Linked DNA regions of Phenylobacterium montanum. The protein of the gene in region 1 binds, or shares a complex with, the protein of each later gene. Links are inferred from orthologs where the notes say so. Each region holds a gene or a part of one and is shown on either strand. Other genes may lie near its edges. The genes, in order: ccmE and ccmB.

What was found.
Region 2: the proteins of ccmE (region 1) and ccmB are in contact, whole or in part, in a solved structure (PDB 8CE8), measured with the Escherichia coli proteins. The link is inferred for Phenylobacterium montanum from one-to-one orthologs.

The regions. Positions count from the first base shown.
Region 1 is NZ_CP073078.1:3,008,124-3,018,653, reverse strand. The notes cover bases 4,338-7,222. They hold ccmE (cytochrome c maturation protein CcmE), read right to left. Parts: upstream 6,087-7,222; coding sequence 5,589-6,086; downstream 4,338-5,588. Other genes in these bases: ccmI (c-type cytochrome biogenesis protein CcmI), read right to left, coding at 6,129-7,222; KCG34_RS13470 (heme lyase CcmF/NrfE family subunit), read right to left, coding at 4,338-5,592. In the rest of the region: KCG34_RS13490 (sensor histidine kinase), read right to left, coding at 1-454; KCG34_RS13485 (response regulator transcription factor), read right to left, coding at 465-1,136; KCG34_RS13480 (Do family serine endopeptidase), read right to left, coding at 1,230-2,834; KCG34_RS13475 (cytochrome c-type biogenesis protein), read right to left, coding at 2,994-3,458; more of KCG34_RS13470, read right to left, coding at 3,604-4,337; more of ccmI, read right to left, coding at 7,223-7,250; KCG34_RS13455 (hypothetical protein), read right to left, coding at 7,350-8,687; KCG34_RS13450 (sensor histidine kinase), read right to left, coding at 8,766-10,100; KCG34_RS13445 (response regulator transcription factor), read right to left, coding at 10,193-10,530. UniProt on the Escherichia coli protein: Heme chaperone required for the biogenesis of c-type cytochromes. Transiently binds heme delivered by CcmC and transfers the heme to apo-cytochromes in a process facilitated by CcmF and CcmH.
Region 2 is NZ_CP073078.1:4,056,030-4,066,642, reverse strand. What follows is about bases 48-3,015. They hold ccmB (heme exporter protein CcmB), read right to left. Parts: upstream 1,881-3,015; coding sequence 1,215-1,880; downstream 48-1,214. Other genes in these bases: acnA (aconitate hydratase AcnA), read left to right, coding at 2,692-3,015; ccmA (heme ABC exporter ATP-binding protein CcmA), read right to left, coding at 1,877-2,491; KCG34_RS18440 (heme ABC transporter permease), read right to left, coding at 405-1,121; ccmD (heme exporter protein CcmD), read right to left, coding at 250-402; KCG34_RS18450 (redoxin family protein), read right to left, coding at 48-253. Outside these bases: more of KCG34_RS18450, read right to left, coding at 1-47; more of acnA, read left to right, coding at 3,016-5,382; KCG34_RS18420 (DUF1223 domain-containing protein), read left to right, coding at 5,471-6,175; KCG34_RS18415 (carbonic anhydrase), read left to right, coding at 6,354-6,974; pbpC (penicillin-binding protein 1C), read right to left, coding at 6,978-9,014; KCG34_RS18405 (alpha-2-macroglobulin family protein), read right to left, coding at 9,220-10,613. UniProt on the Escherichia coli protein: Required for the export of heme to the periplasm for the biogenesis of c-type cytochromes.

The DNA.
Region 1 (10,530 bases):
CGATGTCGGCGCCGACGAACATGATCTCGCCGCCCGCAAGCCTCTGGCGCTCGCCGCGGGCGGGGCGCGTCTCGTGGCTGCCGTCGGGCCGGGCCTCGGCGACCTTGAAGTGCGTCCAGACGATGTTGCGCTCGTCCGACTGCCCGACCGGCACGTCGGGGATGGTGCCCCAGATGCGCCGCCCGGACGGGTCCAGCAGCAGGTAGAGGAAGGGTTGGTCGATCGAGGTGCGCTCGATCATCGCCCCCCGCACCGCCTCGGCGCCGCCCTTCTGGTAGATGGCGTCGAGTGTGGCGACTTCCTTGGTGATGGACATGTCCGCCAGCCGGCTGATCTCGCCGGCGGTCATGAAGTAGACATAGCCCAGGAAGGCCGCGCCCGCGGTGGCGAACAGGGCCAGGATCAGCAGGGTGAGCCGGAAGGTGTTGGTGCGGAATGTGGCCGGCAGGCCCATGGCCCGCGCCTCAAGCTTCCAATCTGTAGCCCGCGCCGCGCACGGTCTGCAGCATGGCCCGGTCGAAGCCCTTGTCGATCTTGGAGCGCAGGCGCGAGATGTGCACGTCGATGACGTTGGTCTGTGGGTCGAAGTGGTATTCCCAGACCTTTTCCAGCAGCATGGTCCGGGTCACCGACTGGCCGGCGTGGCGCATGAGGAATTCCAGCAGCTGGAATTCGCGCGGCTGCAGGTCGATCTCCTTGCCGTCGCGGCGCACCACGCGGCCGATCAGGTCCATCTCCAGGTCGCCGACGCGCAAGGTGGTGGCCACGGCGCCGGTCTCGCGCCGACGCGACAGGGCCTCGACCCGGGCGATCAACTCGGCGAAGGCGTAGGGCTTGACCAGATAGTCGTCGCCCCCTGCCCTCAGGCCCGTCACCCGGTCCTCAATCTCACCCAGGGCGGAGAGGAAAAGCACCGGGGTCTGGTCGCCGTGCCGGCGCAGGGTCTCGACCATGGTCAGGCCGTCCATGTTCGGCATCATGCGGTCGACCACCAGCACGTCGAAGCCGCCGGCCTCGGCGACCTTCAGCCCCTCGACGCCGTCCGGCGCGTGCACCACGTCCGAGCCGGCCTCGCGCAGGCCACGGGCCATGGCGGCGCCGGCTTCGGCGTCATCCTCAACGATCAGGATCCGCAAGGCCGACGCCTCCCTCTCTGAACAGTTTAGAGCGGAATGTAGGCGGAAAACCGCTTCGCACCTTTCCCCATCCCGCTCCCGCGATTCGCCGCCCTATTTCTCGCCGATCTTGAGCGGCAGGAACAGGGTGCGGCCCTCGCGGCGCACGCCGACCAGGATCGAGGGGCGGCCCTCCTTCTTGGCCTGGGCGGCGGCGGCGACCACGTCGGCCGGGCCGCTGATCGCCCGGTCGCCGGCGTGGACGATCAGGTCGCCCGAATGCAGGCCCTTTTCCGCGGCGTCGGAATTGTTCTTCACCGCGGTGACCAGAGCCCCGCGCACCTCGGCGGGCAGGCCGAGACGGCTGCGGGTCTGCTCGTCCAGCGGCGAGAGGGTCAGGCCCAGCACCGTGGGCGTCTTGCTCTCCGGCGTCTCCGGCCCGCCATTGTTGTCCGAGCCGCCATTCTGCGACTGGGCCAGCTGGGCTTCGGACGGGCGCAGGCCCGACTTGACGTCGAAGTTCAAGGCCTTGCCGCCGCGCAGCACCTTAAGGTGCATAGTGTCGCCCGTCTTCGTCTGGCCCACCAGGCGGGTCAGCTCGGTGTTGCCGCCGACCGCGTGGCCGTTCAGCTCGACGATCACGTCGCCCTGCTGGATGCCGGCCTTCTGCGCCGGGCCGCCATTGGCGAGCTCGGCGACCAGGGCGCCCTTCTGGCCGGGCATGCCCATGCTGTCGGCGATCTCGGGGGTGACGTTCTGGATCGTCGCGCCCAGGTAGCCGCGGCTGATCTTGCCGCCCTTGATCAGCTGAGTGGTGATCTGGTCGGCCACGTCCGCCGGGATGGCGAAACCGATGCCGACCGAGCCGCCCGACGGCGAGAAGATCGCCGAATTGACCCCGATCACGCGGCCGTAGATGTCGAAGGTCGGGCCGCCCGAATTGCCCCGGTTGATCGGGGCGTCGATCTGGATGAAGTCGACGAAGCTGTCGCCCAGGTCGCGGCCATAGGCCGAGACGATGCCGGCCGTGGCCGTGCCGCCCAGGCCGAACGGATTGCCGACCGCCAGCACCCAGTCGCCGACCCGCGGCTTGGCCGAGTTCTCGAAGTCGACGAACGGGAAGCCTTGGCCCTCGACCTTGATCACCGCCAGGTCGGTGGCCTCGTCGCGGCCGATGATCTTGGCCGGCAGCTTGCGGCCGTCCTTCAGGGTGACCTCGATGTCCTCGGCGTTCTCGACCACGTGGTTGTTGGTGGTGATGTAGCCGTCGGCCGAGATGAAGAAGCCCGAGCCGGCCGACTGGGCCTTCAGCCCCTTGGGCGTGGCGCCCTTGCCGCCCTGGCCGTTTCCGCCCTGGCCGCCATTGCCGTTGTTGTCGTCGCCATTGTTGTTGTCGTCATCTCCGCCGCCGTTGTCGGGCGGGCCGAAATTGAACGGCAGGCCCGGACCCAGCCGACCGGCGGCCCGCGGGTCGATATGCGAGGTGACGTTGATCTGCACCACCGCTGGCGAGACCTTCTCGAAGATGTCGGCGAACGACAGGGGCGCGCCCGGCGGCGGCGAGAAGATGGTGCCGGTGGAGATGCGCGTTAGCGGCAGAAAGTGGCTGTCGCCGGCGCCGAAATGCGGCGACCAGCGTACGCCGGCCCCCGCCAGGGCTGCAGCGGCGACCCCCGCAGCGGCGACGCCGATGATGATGCCGGTCTTCTTCGAAGCCATGTGATCCTTGGTCCTTGTCAACGCCCGCCGGAAGCGCCGGGCGCGGTCGTCCTCAAACTAGGGGCGGCGGGGGCGTCCGCCAATGGGCGTGGGGCGAAATGCGCCGCCACCCGCGTCTATTTCCGAGATAGAAACATGGCGCAAGCGTGGCGTCGCCCCTTACCGGCCCTGAAGCCTGCGCAGCCGCGCTTCTTCTTCCGGCGTCAGCTCGTCCGCCGGCGCGGCGGGCGCATTTCGCGCGCGCCAGGCGAAGACGCCGAGCCCGGCCAGAACCAGGGCGAAGGGCGCCAGCCAGAGCAGGCTGTTGCCGAGGCTGAGGCGCGGCTTCAGGAGTACGAACTCGCCGTAACGGGCCACGAGGTAGGCGCGGATCTGGTCGTCGGAGGCGCCGCTGGCCACCTGCTCGCGGATCGCGCGCCTGAGGTCGCGGGCCACATCGGCCTCGGAATCGTCGATCGACTCGTTCTGGCAGACCACGCAGCGCACCTGCTGGAACAGGGCGCGGGCATGGGCCTCCTGGGAGGGGTTCTGCAGCCGCTCGGCCGGGTCGGCGGCCGCGGCGACCATGGCCAGGGCGGCGAGGGCCACCACGCTTCCGGATTTCAATCTCTTGATACGGCTCACAAAACCGCTCATCCCGGCGAATGCCGGGACCCAGATCCTATGGCTCTGGCCTATGACCTCGTTATGGATGCGCTCTAACAAGTTCCACCAGCGCCTTACGATCTGGGTCCCGGCATTCGCCGGGATGAGCGGAATTTTATTGGCCTCACGCGCGCGCCTCCGCGACCTGGGCGGCGCGGCGGGGAGCGGCGATCCTGAGGCGGCGGTCGGACAGGGACACCGCCCCGCCGATAGCCATGAGCAGCGGCCCGCCGAAGATCAGCCGCGCCCAGGGGTTCCAGTATGCGCGCACGAGCCAGCCGAGTCCGCCGTGCGGGCCGGGTCGCTGCTCGCCGAGCACGATATAGACGTCGCCCAGCTTGTGCTCGCACAGGGCCACCTTGGAGGTCGACTGGCGGCCGGGGGCGTAGAGCCGTCGCTCGGGGGCGGCCTGACAGATCGGCTGGCCGGCGCGGGTGACCGTGAGCGAGCCGCGCTGGGCCAGGTAGTTCTTGCCCTCGGCGTCGCCGACGGAATTCAGGGCCAGGTCGTAGGCGCCGACCTTCAGGTGGTCGCCCGGCGCGAGCACGGCGGCGGCCTCGACGCGGTAGGTGGTCTCGTAGGCGGCGCCCAGGATGAACACCCCGACGCCGATATGGGCCAGGGTCATGCCGAAGGCGCCGCGGGGCAGGTTGCACAGCCGGCGGAAGGCCTCGGCCGGGCCGGCGCGGCCCAGGCGCATGCGCTCGGCCAGCTCGGCCAGGGCGCCGAAGATCAGCCAGGCGCCCACGGTCACGCCGACGATAGGCAGCCACGACAGGCGAGCGCTGAGCACAGTAACCAGCACGCCGGCGCCAACCGCCAGCGCCGCGGCGATCCACAAGCGCTGCAGCGCTCCGGCGAGGTCGCCGCGCTTCCAAGCCAGGAGCGGACCGATCGGGAGGATGAGGATCGCCCCCGACATGATTCCACCGAATACGATGTTGAACCAGGGCGGCCCAACCGAGATCGCACTTCCGTTCAGGGCCTGAACGATCAGCGGATAGAGCGTGCCATAGAGCACCGCGAACGCCGAGATCGCGATGAACAGGTTGTTCAGCACCAGGGCGCCTTCGCGGCTGATCGGGGCGAACAGGCCGCCGGGGGCGAGCGCCGGGGCGCGCCAGGCGAACAGGGCGAAGCCGGAGCCTGCGGCGAGGCCGAGGATGATCAGGAGCAGCGTGCCGCGCTTGGGGTCGACGGCGAAGGCGTGCACCGAGGTCAGGATGCCCGAGCGCACCAGGAAGGCGCCCAGCATGGAGAAGGTGAAGGCCAGGAGCGCCAGGAAGATGGTCCAGGCGGCCAGCGAACCGCGCTTCTCGGTGACCACGGCCGAGTGCAGCAGGGCCGTGGCCGCCAGCCAGGGCATGAAGCTGGCGTTCTCCACCGGGTCCCAGAACCACCAGCCGCCCCAGCCCAGCTCGTAATAGGCCCAGAACGAGCCCAGCATGATGCCGATGGTCAGAAGGCTCCAGGCGCCCAGGGTCCAGGGCCGCACCCAGCGCGCCCAGGCCGCGCCGATATGGCCTTCGATCAGCCCGGCCACAGCCAGGGAGAACACCACCGACAGGCCCACATAGCCGGAATAGAGGAAGGGCGGGTGGATGGCCAGGAACGGGTCCTGCAGGATGGGGTTCAGCGAATTGCCCTCCACCGGCGGGAAGGCCACGCGCAACAGCGGGTTGGAGGCGAACACCGTGTAGCCGATGAACAGCAGGCCCAGGCTCCCCTGGACCGCCACCGTGGTCGCCTTCAGCCGCGGCGGCAGGCTGTCGCCGCCGAGGGCGATGCAGGCGCCGAAGCCGGTCAGGGCCAGGTCCCACAGCAGCATCGAGCCCTCGTGGCTGCCCCACACGCCGCTGATCTTGTACAAGAGCGGCTTGGCCGTATGCGAATTGGCCGCCACGTTGGCCACCGAGAAGTCGGAGGTGACGAAGGCGATCATCAGGCAGCCGAAGGCGAAGGCCGTGGCCGCGAAGGCGCCGCCCGCCGCACCCTCGCCGGCGCCGGTCAGGGCGGCCGAGCCGCGCATCCGCCCGGCGACCGACAGCGCCACCTGGGCCAGGGACAGGGCCAGGGCCAGGACCAGGGCGAAAGAGCCGAACTCCGCGTTCATTGGCCGCCCGCGGCTTGCATGGCCGCCTGAGTCTGCGGCCCGCCGTCGCCGCGCCACTCGCCCGAGGCCTTCAGGGCCCGGGTGACCTCCTTGGGCATGTATTTCTCGTCGTGCTTGGCCAGGACCTCGGTGGCGGCGAACACACCGTCGGAGCGGTACGCGCCCTTGGTCACCACACCCTGGCCTTCGCGGAACAGGTCCGGCAGGTCGCCGCGATAGACTACCCGGCTGACGGCGGCGTGGTCGGCGATGGCGAATTCGACCGTGCCGTCAGTCTTCTTGACCACGCTGCCCTTGGCCACCAGCCCGCCGAGGTCGATGGCCCGACCGGCGGGGACGTGGGCGTGCTGAGCCTGGGAAGGCGAATAGAACAGCGAGACCGAATCGCCCATGGCGTAGAGGGCCAGGCCCGCGGCGCCGGCCAGGATCGGGGCGGCCACGGCCACCGCCGCCAGCCGGCGGCGCGCCTTGCGGGATTTGGGCAGCAGGGTCATGGCCACTTCTCTAGTCCATATTCCGGGTTCGCGCGCTGAGGTTCATCGCGCCGCCGCCTCGATGGGGGAAAGGTCGCCGGGGCGGTCCTTGAACAGGCTGCGCGCGCGGGCCAGGGCGGCGTCGCGCGCCGAGTTGTCGCCCAGCACCGAATAGGAGCGCACCAGGCGCGCCCAGCCGGCCGGATCGTTCGGGTTCGCTTCGAGCCGGGCGGCAAGACGGGACACCATGGCGCGGATGAAGGCCTTCTGGTCGCCGGCCTGCTGCGCAGCCTCGCCCCCCTGGCCGCCCGGGCCGGTGGTGCGCTCGCCGGGCGGCAGGGCGTGGTCGCGCTCGACCAGCAGGATCTCCTGCTCCAGCCCCTGGGCGCGGGGATCGCTGGAGGTCAGGTCGGCGCGCAGGGCTTTCCAGCCGGCCAGGCCCTGATCGACATGACCGGTGGCGATCTGGTCGCGGGCCAGGAAGTAGCGCGGCTCCATGGCCTGGGGCGCCAGGGTGACGGCGGTCTGGAAAGCCTTGCGCGCCTCGTCAGGCAGCACGTCGCCCGGCTGGTCGCTGGCGACCATCTGGCCATAAAGCATCCAGAGTTCGGCCTTCTTCGGCGCCAGCTTGAGCGCCTTTTGCAGATTGCGTTCGGCCGAGAAGGTGTCGCCTGACGCGGCCTCGGCCTCCGCCAGGTAGGTCAGGGGCGTCGGATCGCCCGGCTTTTCGTCGGTGATCGCCTGCAAGACCGCGACCATGCGCTGGGCGTCCAGCTGGCCGGGGTCCTGCTTGCGCCAGACGGCGAGGCGACGGCCGAACGGCTGGTCCGGCGTTCCGGGCGAGCCCACGACGATATAGATGCCCAGCGCGATCAGCGGCGCAACGATGGCGATGATCAGCACGGCCAGGCGACCGTTCGCGCCGCCGTCGGCCGGCTTTTCCGCCGCGTCCGCCGCCGACAGCAGCCGGCGCGCGGCCTCGGTTCGGGTGGAGCGCGATTCCTCCGGCGAGATCAGGCCGAGCCCGGCCAGGTCCTCGACCTCGGCCAGTTGCCGACGATAGACCACCAGGGTCGGATCCTCGCCGGGACCGGCCGCCCGGGCCGCGGCCCGCGACGCGCGATAGATGATCAGCCCCGCCGAGGCGGAGGCGAGCAGCGAAGCGGCGACCCAGAACAAGATCATGTGCGCCGCTTATCGCAAATCCGTCGTTCGCTCCAGGGTGGCGGCGTCGCGGCGGGAGGGCAGGGTTTGACCTGGATCAGGCGAGCTGCGCCGAAAGGCTCAGGCCGCAGCCCGGCGGCGGATGATGGCGGCGGCCTGTTCGCCCTTGGCCACGGCCACCAGGTCGGCGGCGGCCTCGAGATAGCGGCGGATGCGTTCGGGGTTCTGCACCTCTTCGCCGCGCAGCAGTTCCAGGAGGTCCTCGACATACTGGGTCAGCCGCGCGTCCATCCGCTCGCCGGCCTTGGCGCGGGTCGAGCCGTAGCCGGCCTGGTTGGCGCTCGCGCGGCACTGCTCGAAGAAGGCGAGATAGCTCTGGGCCTTGTTCAGCTGGGGCGGCGAGGGGTCTTCGTTCAGCTTGGGGAAGCCGCGGACGCCCTTGCCGAACTTGACCTGGGTCAGGGGCAGGGCCTGGTCCAAAGCCTTGTCGATCTGGGCCAGGCGGGTTTCGGCCAGCTGGGCCAGGGCCAGTTTCTGCTTGGCGATGCGTGCGCCCCACACGCCGTCGCGGCTTATGTCCAGCGAGGTCTCGAACTCGGCGATCTCCAGCGCGATCACATGCACGCTCTCCGCCGCCGCCACACCGGCCGCCCTGCCGCCGTTGGGATCGAAATTGCGGCCCTCGCCGAGGCGCCGGTCGATGTCGTCCATGTAGAATTCGCCGAACCGAGCGATCTCCGAGGAGGCGGCGAAGCGATCGGTGGGGCGATCCATCACCGCCGAGATCAGGTGCAGCACCTTCCACGGCTCGGGCATATGGGCGCAGAGAATGTCCAGGAGGCGCGGCCCGCCGTCGTCGGACAGGTCCACCCCGTCGTTGTAGGCGATGCGGATCGCCACCGCCCGCTCCTCGTTCAGCCGCCCCATCCAGTCGGGCAGCCGCATCAAGGCTGCGCGGGCCAGGGGGGCTAGGTCCAGCAGCTTGATGAACAGTTCCGCCCGGCCGGGAACCTTGTCCAGGAGCGTGCGGACGCCGGCGAATTCGGCCAGCCCCCCGCGCAGGCCCTCGGCGGCGATGCGGCAGACGGCGTCACAGGCGCTGTGGGCGTAGGCGCGCTCGTCCTCGTCGCGGATTGGGCCCAGGGCCTCGACTGCGCGGGCTGCATTGGGCTCCTTTTCCTTGCAGGCGGTCCACAGCAGCGCCAGGGTCTCGAAGGGGAACTTGGGATAGGGGCCGATCGCCGCCGGCCGGCACAGCGGCAGGAGCGGCATGAAGGCCAGGCTGCGGGCGCGGCGATTACTGGCCTCCTGGGCCACCAGGCTGTGCACCTCCGCCATGGGGCCGCCGCGGGTGACCTCGTGCGCCAGGGCCTGTTCCAGATTGACCACGGCGGAGTCGGGCGCCGCGCTGAAGATCGAGCGTAGGATCGACGCCTGGTTGGTCGAGAGGTTTGACATCGAGTCGGACAGATCCCGGGCTTGTTGCCTGGATAATGATCAACCGAAGTTAAGGCTTCCCGAAGGTTAAACTTGAGCTCAGGCGCGGGGCAGCTCGACCGAGACCTTCAGCCCGCCCAGAGGCGACGATGACAGACTGACTGCGCCATCATAGGCCCGGGCCAATTCATCGACAATCGACAGGCCAAGACCCGAGCCTGGCGCGGTTTCGTCGAGCCGGGCGCCTCTCTTCAGCACCTGGGCGCGCTCGGTTTCCGACAGGCCCGCACCGTTGTCCTCGACCGTCACCGTCATCCGCTCCGGCCCAGCGGGTGCGGCGATCGCACGCACCCGGCCTCGGCCATACTTGCAGGCGTTTTCGATCAGGTTGCCGACGATTTCCAGAAGGTCCTGGCGCTCGCCGGGGAAGACCAGGTCCTCGGGGCAGCGCCAGTCGATCTCGACGGCCTTGTCGGAAAAGATCCGCTCCAGGGTCACAGCCAGCTCGTCCATCACCGGCTCCAGCGGCGTGCGCTCGCGGGAGCCCTGGGTGCGGGCGGCGGCGCGGGCCCGGCGCAGGTGATGGTCGACCTGCTGGCGCATCAGCTGGGCCTGGTGACCGACCAGCTCCGCCAGGGGGCCGCCCTGGCGCTCGGACTCGGCCAGCATGACCGAAAGCGGCGTCTTGAGCGCGTGGGCCAGATTGCCGACGTGGGTGCGCTGGCGCTCGACCACCTCCTGGTCGTGGGCCACCAGGGCGTTCAGCTCCTCGGCCAGGGGCTGCAGTTCGGAGGGATAGGCGCCGCTGACCCGCTCGGCCTTGCCGGTGCGCACGTCGGCCACCTCGCTGCGCAGCTCGAACAGAGGCTGCAGGCCGATCCGCACCTGGACCAGAACCACCAGCACCAGGCCCACGCCCAGGATGACCAGGCCCGCGGCGGTCTCCAGGGAGAACCTTCGGGAATCGGTCTCGTAGGGCGTGCGGTCCTCCGCAGCCATGAACACCACCGGCGCCTGGCGGCCCTGCAGGCGGGCCAACATGGCGGCGGCGCGCAGGGGCTCCTTGGCCGGGCCGACGGTGTCGTAATAGACCGGCTGGCCGGGATGGGCCTGCAGTTGCGCGAGGCCGCCCTCCGGCCCCTTCAGCTCGGAGTCCCACAGCGAGCGCGAGCGCTGGGCCGCGTGCAGTTTGCCGTCCGGTCCCGGCTCGGAGATCTGCCAGTACTTGCCGGAATAGGCCCGGGTGGCGCGGCTGTCGGTCAGGGGCGGGGCGTCGACCTCGCCCTGGTCGTCGACCGTCGAGCCGGCATAGAGCCCGTCGGCCACGTCGAACAGGTCCTGGTCGAAGCGGCTGATCGCTTCCTGGCGGAACAGGGCGGTGAGCGCCAGGCCGCTGACGATCAGCACCACCACGCTCCAGACGGCGGCCAGCATGACCAGCCGCTGGGACAGGGAGGCGTGCGGCGGCGGGCCGAAGCGGAGACGCGGGAGCCTCAGCGTCCGCCGCTGTCCGGCCACGCCGGCGGTCACGAGCCGGCGGCCTCGCCTTCCAGGGCGATCAGGCGATAGCCCAGGCCGCGCACAGTCTCGATGCGGTCCGAGCCGATCTTCTTGCGCAGGCGGCCGATGAACACCTCGATGGTGTTGGAGTCGCGGTCGAAGTCCTGGTCATAGAGGTGCTCGACCAGTTCGGTGCGGCCGATCACCCGGCCCTGGTGCATCATCAGATAGTGCAGCAGGCGGTATTCCAGCGAGGTCAGGCGCAGGGGCTCGCCGTTGACCGAGGCGCGGGCGGCGCGGGGATCCAGGCGGATCGAGCCGCAGGTCAGGGTCGCCGCCGCGTGGCCGGCCGAGCGGCGCAACA
Region 2 (10,613 bases), 1.1 Mb from region 1 along the record:
TCAGGGTCGGCTCTTCCTGGATGCAGGGCGCGCACCAGGAGGCGTAGAAGTTCACCAGCGTCGCGGGTTGCACCACGCTGGAGAGCCGCACCGGCGCGCCGCCGGACAGCGGCGGCAGCACCGCGTCGGGCATGGCCTGACCGACCCGGGCGTTGGGGATATAGCGCGGGTCGTGGCGCAGGCCGTAGGCGGCGAACAGGCCACCGAGGACCAGAAGGGCGGCCAGGGGCAGGAAGGCGATCCAGCGCTTCATCGGGCCTCCTCCTCGCGCTTCTCGACTTCGCGCTTCCAACGGCGGGCGCCGATCAGGCTGTCGAGGATCAGGCCTGCGAACACCAGCGCCGTCAGCCCGTAGGCCGACCAGACGAAGAGGGCGTACTTCCCGGCATTGAAATCCAGCATGGTCAGCCTGCGGCCCGAAGCGCGAGAACGTTGGCCCGCCGGCGCCAGACCTCGGCGCGGATGCGCACCAGCCACAGAGCGCCGAAGGCGGCGGTATAGGCCAGCGCCAGGGTCAGCAGCGGGATCAGATAGACCGGCGGCATGGTCGGCCCGCCGGCGCGGAACACGGACGATCCCTGGTGCAGGGTGTTCCACCAACTCACCGAGTAGTGGACGATCGGCAGGTTGATCAGCCCCACCAGGGCCAGGATGGCGCAGGCCCGGGCCGACTTGGCCTCGTCGTCGATCGCCGCCTGCAGGGCCATGTAGCCGAGGTAGAACAGGAACAGCACCAGCACAGAAGTCATCCGCGCGTCCCACTCCCACCATGTGCCCCACATCGGCCGGCCCCACAGCGAACCGGTGGCCAGGGCCAGGAGGGTGAAGGCGGCGCCCAGGGGCGCGGCCGCGCGGGCGGCGGCGTCGGCCAGGGCGACGCGGAACACCAGGCCCAGGAAGCTTGCGATCCCTAAGCAGGCATAGACGAACAGGCTGAGCCAGGCCGCCGGCACGTGTATGAACATCAGATGCACGGTGTAGCCCTGCTGGTAGTCCGGCGGAGCGGCGAAGTCGAACCACAGTCCGACCGCGATCCCCAACGCCGCCAACACGCCCAGGAGCGGCGCCGCCCAGGCCGAGAAGGCCATGAATCGCTGAGGGTTGGTCAGGAAGGCGATCATTGCGGCGGTTCTAAAGCCTCCGATGGACGGGCGAAAGCGGGCTTGGGCGCGCAGGCGCCGCGCGCCGTTGATCTGGCGCAATCGGGGAAAAGTTCATGACAGGGCGTTGCGGCACGCCGCGGCCATGGCGAAGGGGCCGAGGCCGACGAAGGCCAAGCTGTAGGCGACGAGGAACAACAGGGCGTTGACCCACGGCAGGCCCGCCGCATAGGCCTCGATCGCCCCGGCGCCGAAGATCACCGGCGGGGCGAACAGGGGCAGGACGATGACGGCGATCAGGACCCCGCCGCGCCGGCTGCCCAGGCTCAGCGCCGCGCCGACCCCACCGCAGAAGGAAAAGCCGAGCCCGCCGGCCAGGGCGGCGATCAGGGTCACCGGCGCCAGCCTCAGGGGCGCGCCGAGGGCGGTGGCGACCACGGGCGCCAGGAGGGCCAGGGGCGCGCCGGTGGTGATCCACTGCGCCAGGCACTTGGCGAAAGAGGCCGCCTCCAGCGGGGCGGGGCCGAGCGAGAGCAGGTCCAGGGCCCCGTCCTCGTAGTCGCGCTCGAACAGGCGCTCGAGACTGAGCAGGGACGAAACCGCCAGGGCCAGCCAGGCCGAGCCCGGCGCCACCGCCGCCAGCCGCGCCGGCTCCGGTCCGGCCGCCAGCGGCAGCATGGTCGCCATGCAGAGATAGAAGGCGAGCGCCAGCATCGGCCCGCCGCCGCGGCCCCAGCTCAGCGCCAACTCCCGCCGGATCAGGACGCCCAGCCCGCTCATGCGCCGATCTCCGCCCCGCGCGCCGAGATCGGCAGCGGGTCGTGGACGGCGGCGAGGATCAGGCCGCCGCTCGCCAGGTGCTCGCGCATGATTTCGCCGACGCTCGTCCGCCGGTCAGCGTCCAGGGGCGCCAGGGGCTCGTCGAGCAGCCACAGCCTGCGCGGGCTGGCCAGCAGCCGCGCCAGGGCCACCCTGCGCCGCTGGCCGGCGGAGAGCTTGCGCACCTCCAGGTCCTTCAGCCGATTGAGCTCCAGCCGCTCGCAGGCGGCCTCGGCGGAGGCCAGGCTTCCGCCGGTCCAGCGCGCCTGGAATACGAGCTCGTCCCAGGCCGTGCGCCCGGTCTTCAGGCCGTCCTGGTGGCCGAGATAGTGCAGATCGCGGCTGCGCGCCTCTTCGGAGTCGAGAGCGCCGTGCGGACAAGAGAACGCGATCGACCCGGCCTGGGGGCGGATCAGCCCGGCGATGGCGCGCAACAGGCTGGTCTTGCCGGCCCCGTTACGCCCGGTCAGCGCCACGGCTTCGCCCGCGGCGAGATTGAGGCCGAACCCCTCGAACAACAGCCGGTCGCCGCGGGTCAGGGCGAGGTCGGTGACGGAGACGGCGGTGATCACACCCTTGTCCCCCTGCGGGAGAAGGGGGGAAGGGATTTCGGCCGCCCCGCATGGACGGCGCGGTAGCTGGACGCTATGAAGCCCACGGCCGTGCGGGCACAACGCCGCGCAGGGACGGACGCTGTGTGTCCGCCTCGTCTGGCGCGCGACCCCGTGACCGGTTTTCGGACGGCCCTGAACAGAGAGAAAGGTCCCCTTCCATGCCGTCGAATGACAGCCTGAACACCCGCCGCGACCTTGTGGTCGGCGACAAGACCTATGCTTATTACAGCCTTGCCGCCGCTGAGGAAGCCGGCTTGGCCGGCGTTTCGCGCCTTCCGGTCTCCATGAAGGTGCTGCTCGAGAACCTGCTGCGCAACGAAGACGGCCGCTCGGTCACCGCCGAAGACCTGAAGGCGGTCGCCGCCTGGCTCGACAACAAGGGCGCCAAGGAACACGAGATCAGCTTCCGCCCTGCCCGCGTCCTGATGCAGGACTTCACCGGCGTGCCGGCGGTGGTGGACCTCGCGGCCATGCGCGACGCCATGACCGCCCTGGGCGGCGACGCCGAGAAGATCAACCCGCTGAACCCGGTCGACCTTGTCATCGACCACTCGGTGATGGTCGACAATTTCGGCACGGCCAAGAGCTTCACCCAGAACGTCGAGCGCGAATACGAGCGCAACCTGGAGCGCTACCGCTTCCTGCGCTGGGGCTCCTCGGCCTTCAACAACTTCCGCGTGGTGCCTCCGGGCACCGGCATCTGCCACCAGGTGAACCTGGAATACCTGGCCCAGACCGTCTGGACCCTGGCCGAGGGCGACACCACCGTCGCCTATCCTGACACTGTGGTCGGCACCGACAGCCACACCACCATGATCAACGGCCTCTCGGTCCTGGGCTGGGGCGTCGGCGGCATCGAGGCGGAAGCCGCCATGTTGGGCCAGCCGATCCCGATGCTGATCCCCGAGGTGATCGGCTTCAAGCTGACCGGCAAGCTGCCCGAAGGCGCCACGGCCACCGACCTGGTGCTGACCGTGACCCAGATGCTGCGCAAGAAGGGCGTCGTGGGCAAGTTCGTCGAATATTTCGGCGAGGGCCTGTCGCACCTCACCCTGGAAGACCAGGCCACCATCGCCAACATGGCCCCGGAATATGGCGCCACCTGCGGCTTTTTCCCGGTGTCCAAGGCGACCATCGACTATCTGGCCGCCACCGGCCGCGCGCCTGAGCGCGTCGCCCTGGTCGAGGCCTACGCCAAGGCGCAGGGCCTGTGGCACGAGGAAGGCGCGGCCGACCCGGTGTTCACCGACACCCTGGAGCTCGACCTCGGCTCGGTGCTGCCGTCCCTGGCCGGGCCGAAGCGGCCGCAGGACCGGGTGCTGCTGTCCGATGCAGCGGCCAAGTTCAACGAAGCCCTGGCCGGCGAGTTCGGCCGCCCGGCCGACGCTCCCCGCACCGCGGTGCAGGGCGAGAGCTTCGACGTGGGCGACGGCGACGTGGTCATCGCCGCCATCACCTCCTGCACCAACACCTCCAACCCCTCGGTCCTGATCGCCGCGGGCCTGGTGGCCAAGAAGGCGGTGGAGAAGGGCCTGAAGGTCAAGCCCTGGGTCAAGACCTCGCTGGCACCCGGATCGCAGGTGGTCACCGACTACCTGGCCAAGGCCGGCGTCACCAAGTCGCTCGATGCTCTGGGCTTCAACCTGGTGGGCTATGGCTGCACCACCTGCATCGGCAATTCCGGCCCGCTTCCGCCGGCGATCTCCGACGCGGTGCAGGCTGCAGACCTGGTGGCGGTCAGCGTGCTGTCCGGCAACCGCAACTTCGAAGGCCGCGTGAACCCCGACGTGCGCGCCAACTACCTGGCCTCGCCGCCGCTGGTGGTGGCCTATGCGCTGGCCGGCAGCATGAAGATCGACCTGACCACCGAGCCCCTGGGCGTCGACAAGAAGGGCGAGCCGGTGTTCCTGAAGGACATCTGGCCGACCTCGGAGGAAGTCGCGGCCCTGCAGCGCAAGGCGGTGACCAACGAGATGTTCGCCAAGCGCTATGGCGACGTGTTCAAGGGCGACAAGCACTGGCAGGGCATCAAGGTCGCCGGTGGCCAGACCTATGGCTGGGACATGGGCTCGACCTATGTGCAGAACCCGCCCTACTTCCAGGACCTGACCATGGAGCCCAAGCCGGTGACCGATGTGGTCGAGGCGCGGGTGCTGGCCATCTTCGGCGACTCGATCACCACCGACCACATCTCGCCGGCCGGTTCGATCAAGGCCACCTCGCCCGCCGGCAGCTACCTGTCGGACCACCAGGTCCCGCAAATCGACTACAACAGCTACGGCGCCCGCCGCGGCAACCACGAAGTGATGATGCGCGGCACCTTCGCCAACATCCGCATCAAGAACCGCGTGACCCCGGAGATCGAAGGCGGGGTGACCAAGCACTTCCCGTCCGGCGAGGTGATGGCCATCTACGACGCGGCCATGCGCTACCAGTCGGAAGGCCACCCGCTGGTGGTGTTCGCCGGCAAGGAATATGGCACCGGCTCGTCGCGTGACTGGGCGGCCAAGGGCACCAAGCTTCTAGGCGTCCGCGCGGTGATCGCCGAGAGCTTCGAGCGCATCCACCGCTCGAACCTGGTGGGCATGGGCGTCCTGCCGCTGCAGTTTAAGGTCGACGGCTGGCAGAAGCTGAACCTGACCGGGGAGGAGATCGTCTCCATCCGCGGCCTGAGCGACCTCAGCCCCCGCCGCACCCTGACCGTCGAGCTCTACCGCGCCTCGGACGGCCGCATCGCCCGCTTCCCGGTGATCTGCCGCATCGATACGCCTACCGAGCTGGACTATTTCCGCCAGGGCGGCGTGCTCAACTACGTGCTGCGCAACCTGGCCCGCGGCGACGCGGCGTAGGCCACGTCCTATGTCTTCGAGAGCCCTTCCCCGTCCGGGGAAGGGCTTTTTCACGGCCTCGTGAGGCGCATCGGGCGAAAACTCGGCTATGTCCGGCGCAATGCGAACGGCGACGGTTGCGATTCTGGCTCTGATCTCGGCGGCCCTGGCCGCGCCGGCCTCGGCGCGACCGCCGGTCGTGGTTGAGTTGTTCACCGCCCAGGGCTGCCAGTCCTGCGTCAAATCCGGCGATGTTGTGGCTGGCCTGGCGCAGAAGCCGGGGGTGCTGCCCCTGACCTTCGCCGTCGACTACTGGGACTATCTCGGCTGGGCCGACACCTTCGCCAAGCCGGAATTCTCCGACCGCCAGCGCGACTACATGAAGAAGCTGGCCCTTCGCGAGGTCTACACTCCGCAACTGGTTGTGGATGGCGAAGCCGAGACCGCGGCGGTCTCGGTCGACAAGGTCATGCCCCTGGTCAAGCAGGCCGCCCGCACCCACGCCAAACCGCCTCAGATCGTTTTCGCCAAGGGCAAGGTCCAGATCGGCACCGCGCGGCGGATCAAGGGCGGGGCTGAGGTCTGGCTGGTGCGCTACGACCCCAAGGACCAGCCGGTGATGGTCAAGAGCGGCGACAACCGCGGCCAGACCGTGGTCGAGCACAATGTAGTGCGCGAATTGGTGCGACTCGGCGCCTGGAACGGCCGGCCCAAGGCGTTCCAACTTCCTGATCCCACCGCCGACGGGCTGAGCACGGTGGTGATCGTCCAGGGCGTGCACGGCGGCCGCATCCTGGGCGCTGGGCAGCCGTGAAACTTACCTAAGGTCAAGCGGGTTGACAGGCCTTGGGTTATGAACACTAAGGCCTGCAACTCACACCCTTCTCATTCCCGCGAAGGCGGGGACCCAGGTGCAGCCTGCACGGGCAGGTGAATGGATCTGGATCCCCGCCTTCGCGGGGATGAACGCTGAATGTAAGCCCGGAGTCCTCATGCTTGACGACCTGATCAAGAACAACCGCGCCTGGTCTGCCAAAAAGACCGCGGTCGATCCCGACTTCTTCCGCCGCCTGGAGCGGCAGCAGACCCCCGACTATCTGTGGATCGGCTGCTCTGACAGCCGTGTGCCGGCCAACGAAATCGTCGATCTCGATCCCGGCGAGCTGTTCGTGCACCGCAATGTGGCCAACCTGGCCCCGCCACAGGACGCCAACTACCTATCGGTGCTTCAGTTCGCGGTCGAGGTCCTGAAGATCAAGCACATCATGGTCGTCGGCCACTACGGCTGCGGCGGCATAGCCGCGGCGGTGGACGGCAAGCGGCGCGGCCTGGTGGACCATTGGCTGCATCCGATCCGCGAGACCTATTCCGAGCACCGGCACGAACTGGAGGCTCTGCCCGAGGGCCGCGAGCGGCTGGATCGCCTGTGTGAGCTGAACGTGATCCGCCAGGTGCGCAACGTCGCCTCGGACGTGTTCGTGCAGGACGCCTGGGCGCGCGGGCAGGCCCTTTCCGTGCATGCCTGGGTCTATTCTCTGTCCAACGGCCTGGTCACCGACCTCGGCGTCACCGTCAGCGGGCTGCAGGACCTGGAGGCGCTGGTCGAGGGGTAGGGGTCACTCCCCTTTCACCCGCACCCGTGCAGTGACCGCACGACCCTGGTCGTCGACCACCTGCAAGTGGTAGAAGCCGGCCGCAGCGGGCCGCCAGACCACCTGCCCGCTGGCCTGATCCGCCGGCTGCTCGGCGCCGTCCACGTACCAAGTCAGGCGCTGTCCCGCCGCAGCCAGCACCAGGCCGCGGGATTTCGGCCCCAGGCCGTCGGCCTGCACTACCGCTCCGTCCGGCGGAAAGATCAGCCGCGGCCCGTCGCTGGCCTGCTGCAGCTTCTGCAGGGCCAAGGGCGCCTGTTTCGGGGCGATCGGGTGGGCCGCGCCGTCGGGCGCTGACAGCACGTCGGCGGCGTCGAACAAGAGCGGCAGGGCGGCGTCGCGCCCGGTAAGCCCGCCCCGCGCCCCGCCGTCCGCCCGGCCGGTCCAGGCCACCAGAGCGTAGCCGCCGACGACGCCCGCCGCCACCGCATCGCGGAAGCCGTAGGAGGTGCCGGTCTTGTAGGCCATGTGCGCCGCGCCCTGGGTCAGGGCCGAGGGCGCCCGGCCCTTGGGCGTCGGGGTCTCGCGCAGGATGTCGAGGATCTGGCGCGCGGTTTCGGCCCGCACCAGGCGCATGCCCGCCTGCTTTGGCCGCTGGGTTGCTTCGGCCTCGGTGAAGGCCAGGGGCTTGGCCAGGCCGTCGTCGCCCAGGGCGGCGTAGAGCGTGGCCATGTCGCGCAGGGAGATGCCCTCGCCGCCCAGGGCCAGGGACAGGCCGGGATCGGCGAAGCCGGCCTCGGGGCGCACCAGCTTGACTCCCGTCGCCTCCAGCCGGCTCTGGAACGCCTCCGGCCCGATCCGGTCCAGGGTCTCGACCGCGGGGATGTTCAGCGAATAGTTCAGCGCCTCGCGGGCCGTGACCGGGCCGTGGAACGTGCGGTCGAAATTCTCCGGCTGGTAGTCGGCGAAGCGCTTGGGCTGGTCCTGGATCAAGGTGTCGGGGGCGGCCAGGCCATCGTCGAAGGCGAAGGCGTAGATGAACGGTTTCAGCGCCGAGCCCGGCGAGCGCAGGGCCCGGGTCATGTCGATCCAGCCCCCGGGCCGGTCGCGCCCGGCCGAGGCCACGGCGGCGCGCACGGCGCGGGTCCTGATCTCGACCACGATCAGGGCGGCGGTGGCGTCCGGGCCTTGCGCGGCGGCGGTCCTGGCCGCCAGGGCTTCGAGCCGGGTTTGCAGACTGGCGTCGAGGGTCGAGACCACGCTGGCCTGGCCTCTCGGCGCGGCGCGGGCCAACTCGCCCGAGACCTGCCAGGCCAGGGCCGGGAACGGCGTGCGGCCCGGGACTGGCTCGCCGGCCGCTTCTTCCGCCTCGGCCTGGGTCAGGACGTCATGGTGGGCCAGCAGGGCCAGCACCCGCCGGCGGGCGGCGCGGGCGCCCTCGGGGCGGCGGTCGGGCCGGCGAGCCTCGGGCGCCTGGGGCAAGGCGATCAGCAGGGCCTGCTCACCATCGGTCAGGCTCTCCGGGCCATGGCCGAAATAGGCCAGGGACGCGGCCCGCACACCCTCCAGATTGCCGCCATAGGGCGCCAGGGTCAGGTAGAGGGCCAGGATCTGGCGCTTGGAGAACCGCGCCTCGAGCTGGACCGCACGCGCCATCTCCATAAGTTTCCCGACCACGCTGCGCCGGTGGGGGGTCAAAAGCCGCGCCGTCTGCATGGTCAGGGTCGAGGCGCCGGAGCGGACATGGCCGGTCACCGCCGCCGCGCCCACTGCCCGCACCAGCGACACCGGGTCCACGCCTGGATGGGCGTAGAAGCGGGCGTCCTCCACCGCCACCACCCGCTTCAGGAACCGCGGGTCGGTGCGGTCCAGGTCCGCCCGGATGCGCCAACGCCCGCGCTCCACCGGCAAGGCGCGGAGCCAGCCCCCATCATGGTCGAGAACGACGGCTGAGGACCGCTCCGCTCGCGACAGGTCGGGCGGAAAGGCCAGGTCGAGGGCGAGGAGGGTGGTCTCCAGGCTGAGCAGCGCAATGAGGCCGATGACGAGGCGGCGGATCATGACGCCCACTTCCCTTCCCCCCTTGCGGGGAAAGGAGGGGCCCGCCCGCGCAGCGGGTGGGAGGATGAGGGGTCGCACAGCCCCATCCACCCATGTCCGTCCGCGCCGCCCGTCCCGAAAGGCCGGCGCGACCCCTCATCCTCCCACGGCTTCGCCGCGGGCCCCTCCTTCTCCCGCAAGGGGAGAAGGGTTTGGGCGCCGCGGATCACGGCGACGCCGCCTGGATCGCCACCCGGTCGCCGGCCGAGCGGCCGTAGACCTCGGCGTGGTACATGTCGCGGGCCTCGACGCCTGGCAGATAGAAGGCGCCGGGAGTCACCGCGCGGGCTACATAGGCGACGGTGAAGCCCTTGTCGCCGCCCAGGGTCATGGCCGCCACGTAGCGGTCGTCGCGGGCCTCCTGGGCGCTGGGTGCGTCGATCCTGCCCAGGAAGCGGTAGGGCCCGTTGGTCGAGCCCTTGGAGCCGTTCCCCTCGCCGTCGGCGGGACCGAGCTTGGTCTCGATCTCGAACCCGGCCGGCAGGGGATCGTCCAGCACCAGGGCGGTGGTGCGTGACTGGTGCGACTGGCCCGACAGCTCGACGATCACCCGATCGCCCTGCATCAGCCGTGACAGGTCGGCATGGGCGCCCGAGAGCGTCCAGTAGCTGGCCTCGACGCTGACGCCATGGGCTTCGGCCGGCGGCGAGGCGAGCGGCACGCCGCGGACGGTCACCGTCCGCCAGATCGCCCCGCGCCCGGCGTTGACGAACCGGGCCGAGGCCAGCCGCCCGACCGACCAGCGCGGGGCGCCGGCGGCCGGGGCCATGACGTAGGCGCCCTGGGCCTGGATGCTGGGCTGCCCGGAAACCTTGAGCATGGCGTGGGCCGCCTGCAGCAGCCAGGACTGCTCCTGGGTGTTCAGCCGGTCGGGATCCTTGGTCTCGTTCTCCAGCCGGCCTTGCAGGCTGCGGGCTATGCCGATCTCGCCGGCCTCGTAGGCATAGGCGATGACGCCGGCGAGATCGCGCAGGGGGCTCTGGTACCAGTCGTTGGGATCGCTGTAGCCCAAACTATTGGCCGCCTGCTGCAGGGCGTCGTGGGCGCGGGCCCGATCGCCCATTAGGGCGAGGCCGGCGCCGACCTGAGCCTTGGCCAGGGGCGAGGCCTCGTTCTTCATTTGCACGTCGTGCCACCACCTCAGCCGCGCCAGGTCCCCGCGCCCGGCCTTGGCCAGGACGTAGAGGGCGTAGGCCGAGGCGCGGCTGCGCAGCCGCTCGCTCGCCCGCTTCGAGGCGTCTTCGGTGGCCAGCCACCAGGGCGGATAGGCCATCTGGTAGCCGACCGAGGCGAAGCCCTCGGGGCGGGAGATCTGGCGCATGGCGCCCAACGCCCGCTCATAGGCGGTGTCGGGGATGGCCGCGCCCTGGGCCTTGGCCTCGACCACCAGGTCGGTGGCGTAGGCGCCGAGCCAGGGGTCGGCCTCGCCGTCGCCGACCCGCCAGAGGCCGAAGGCCCCGTCCATGGTCTGGCGATCCAGGAGGCGACCCACCGCGTCGTCCAGGGCGGCGGTGGAGCGACGCATCCGGGGATCACTCGACAGCTCGGCCGCATAGAGCA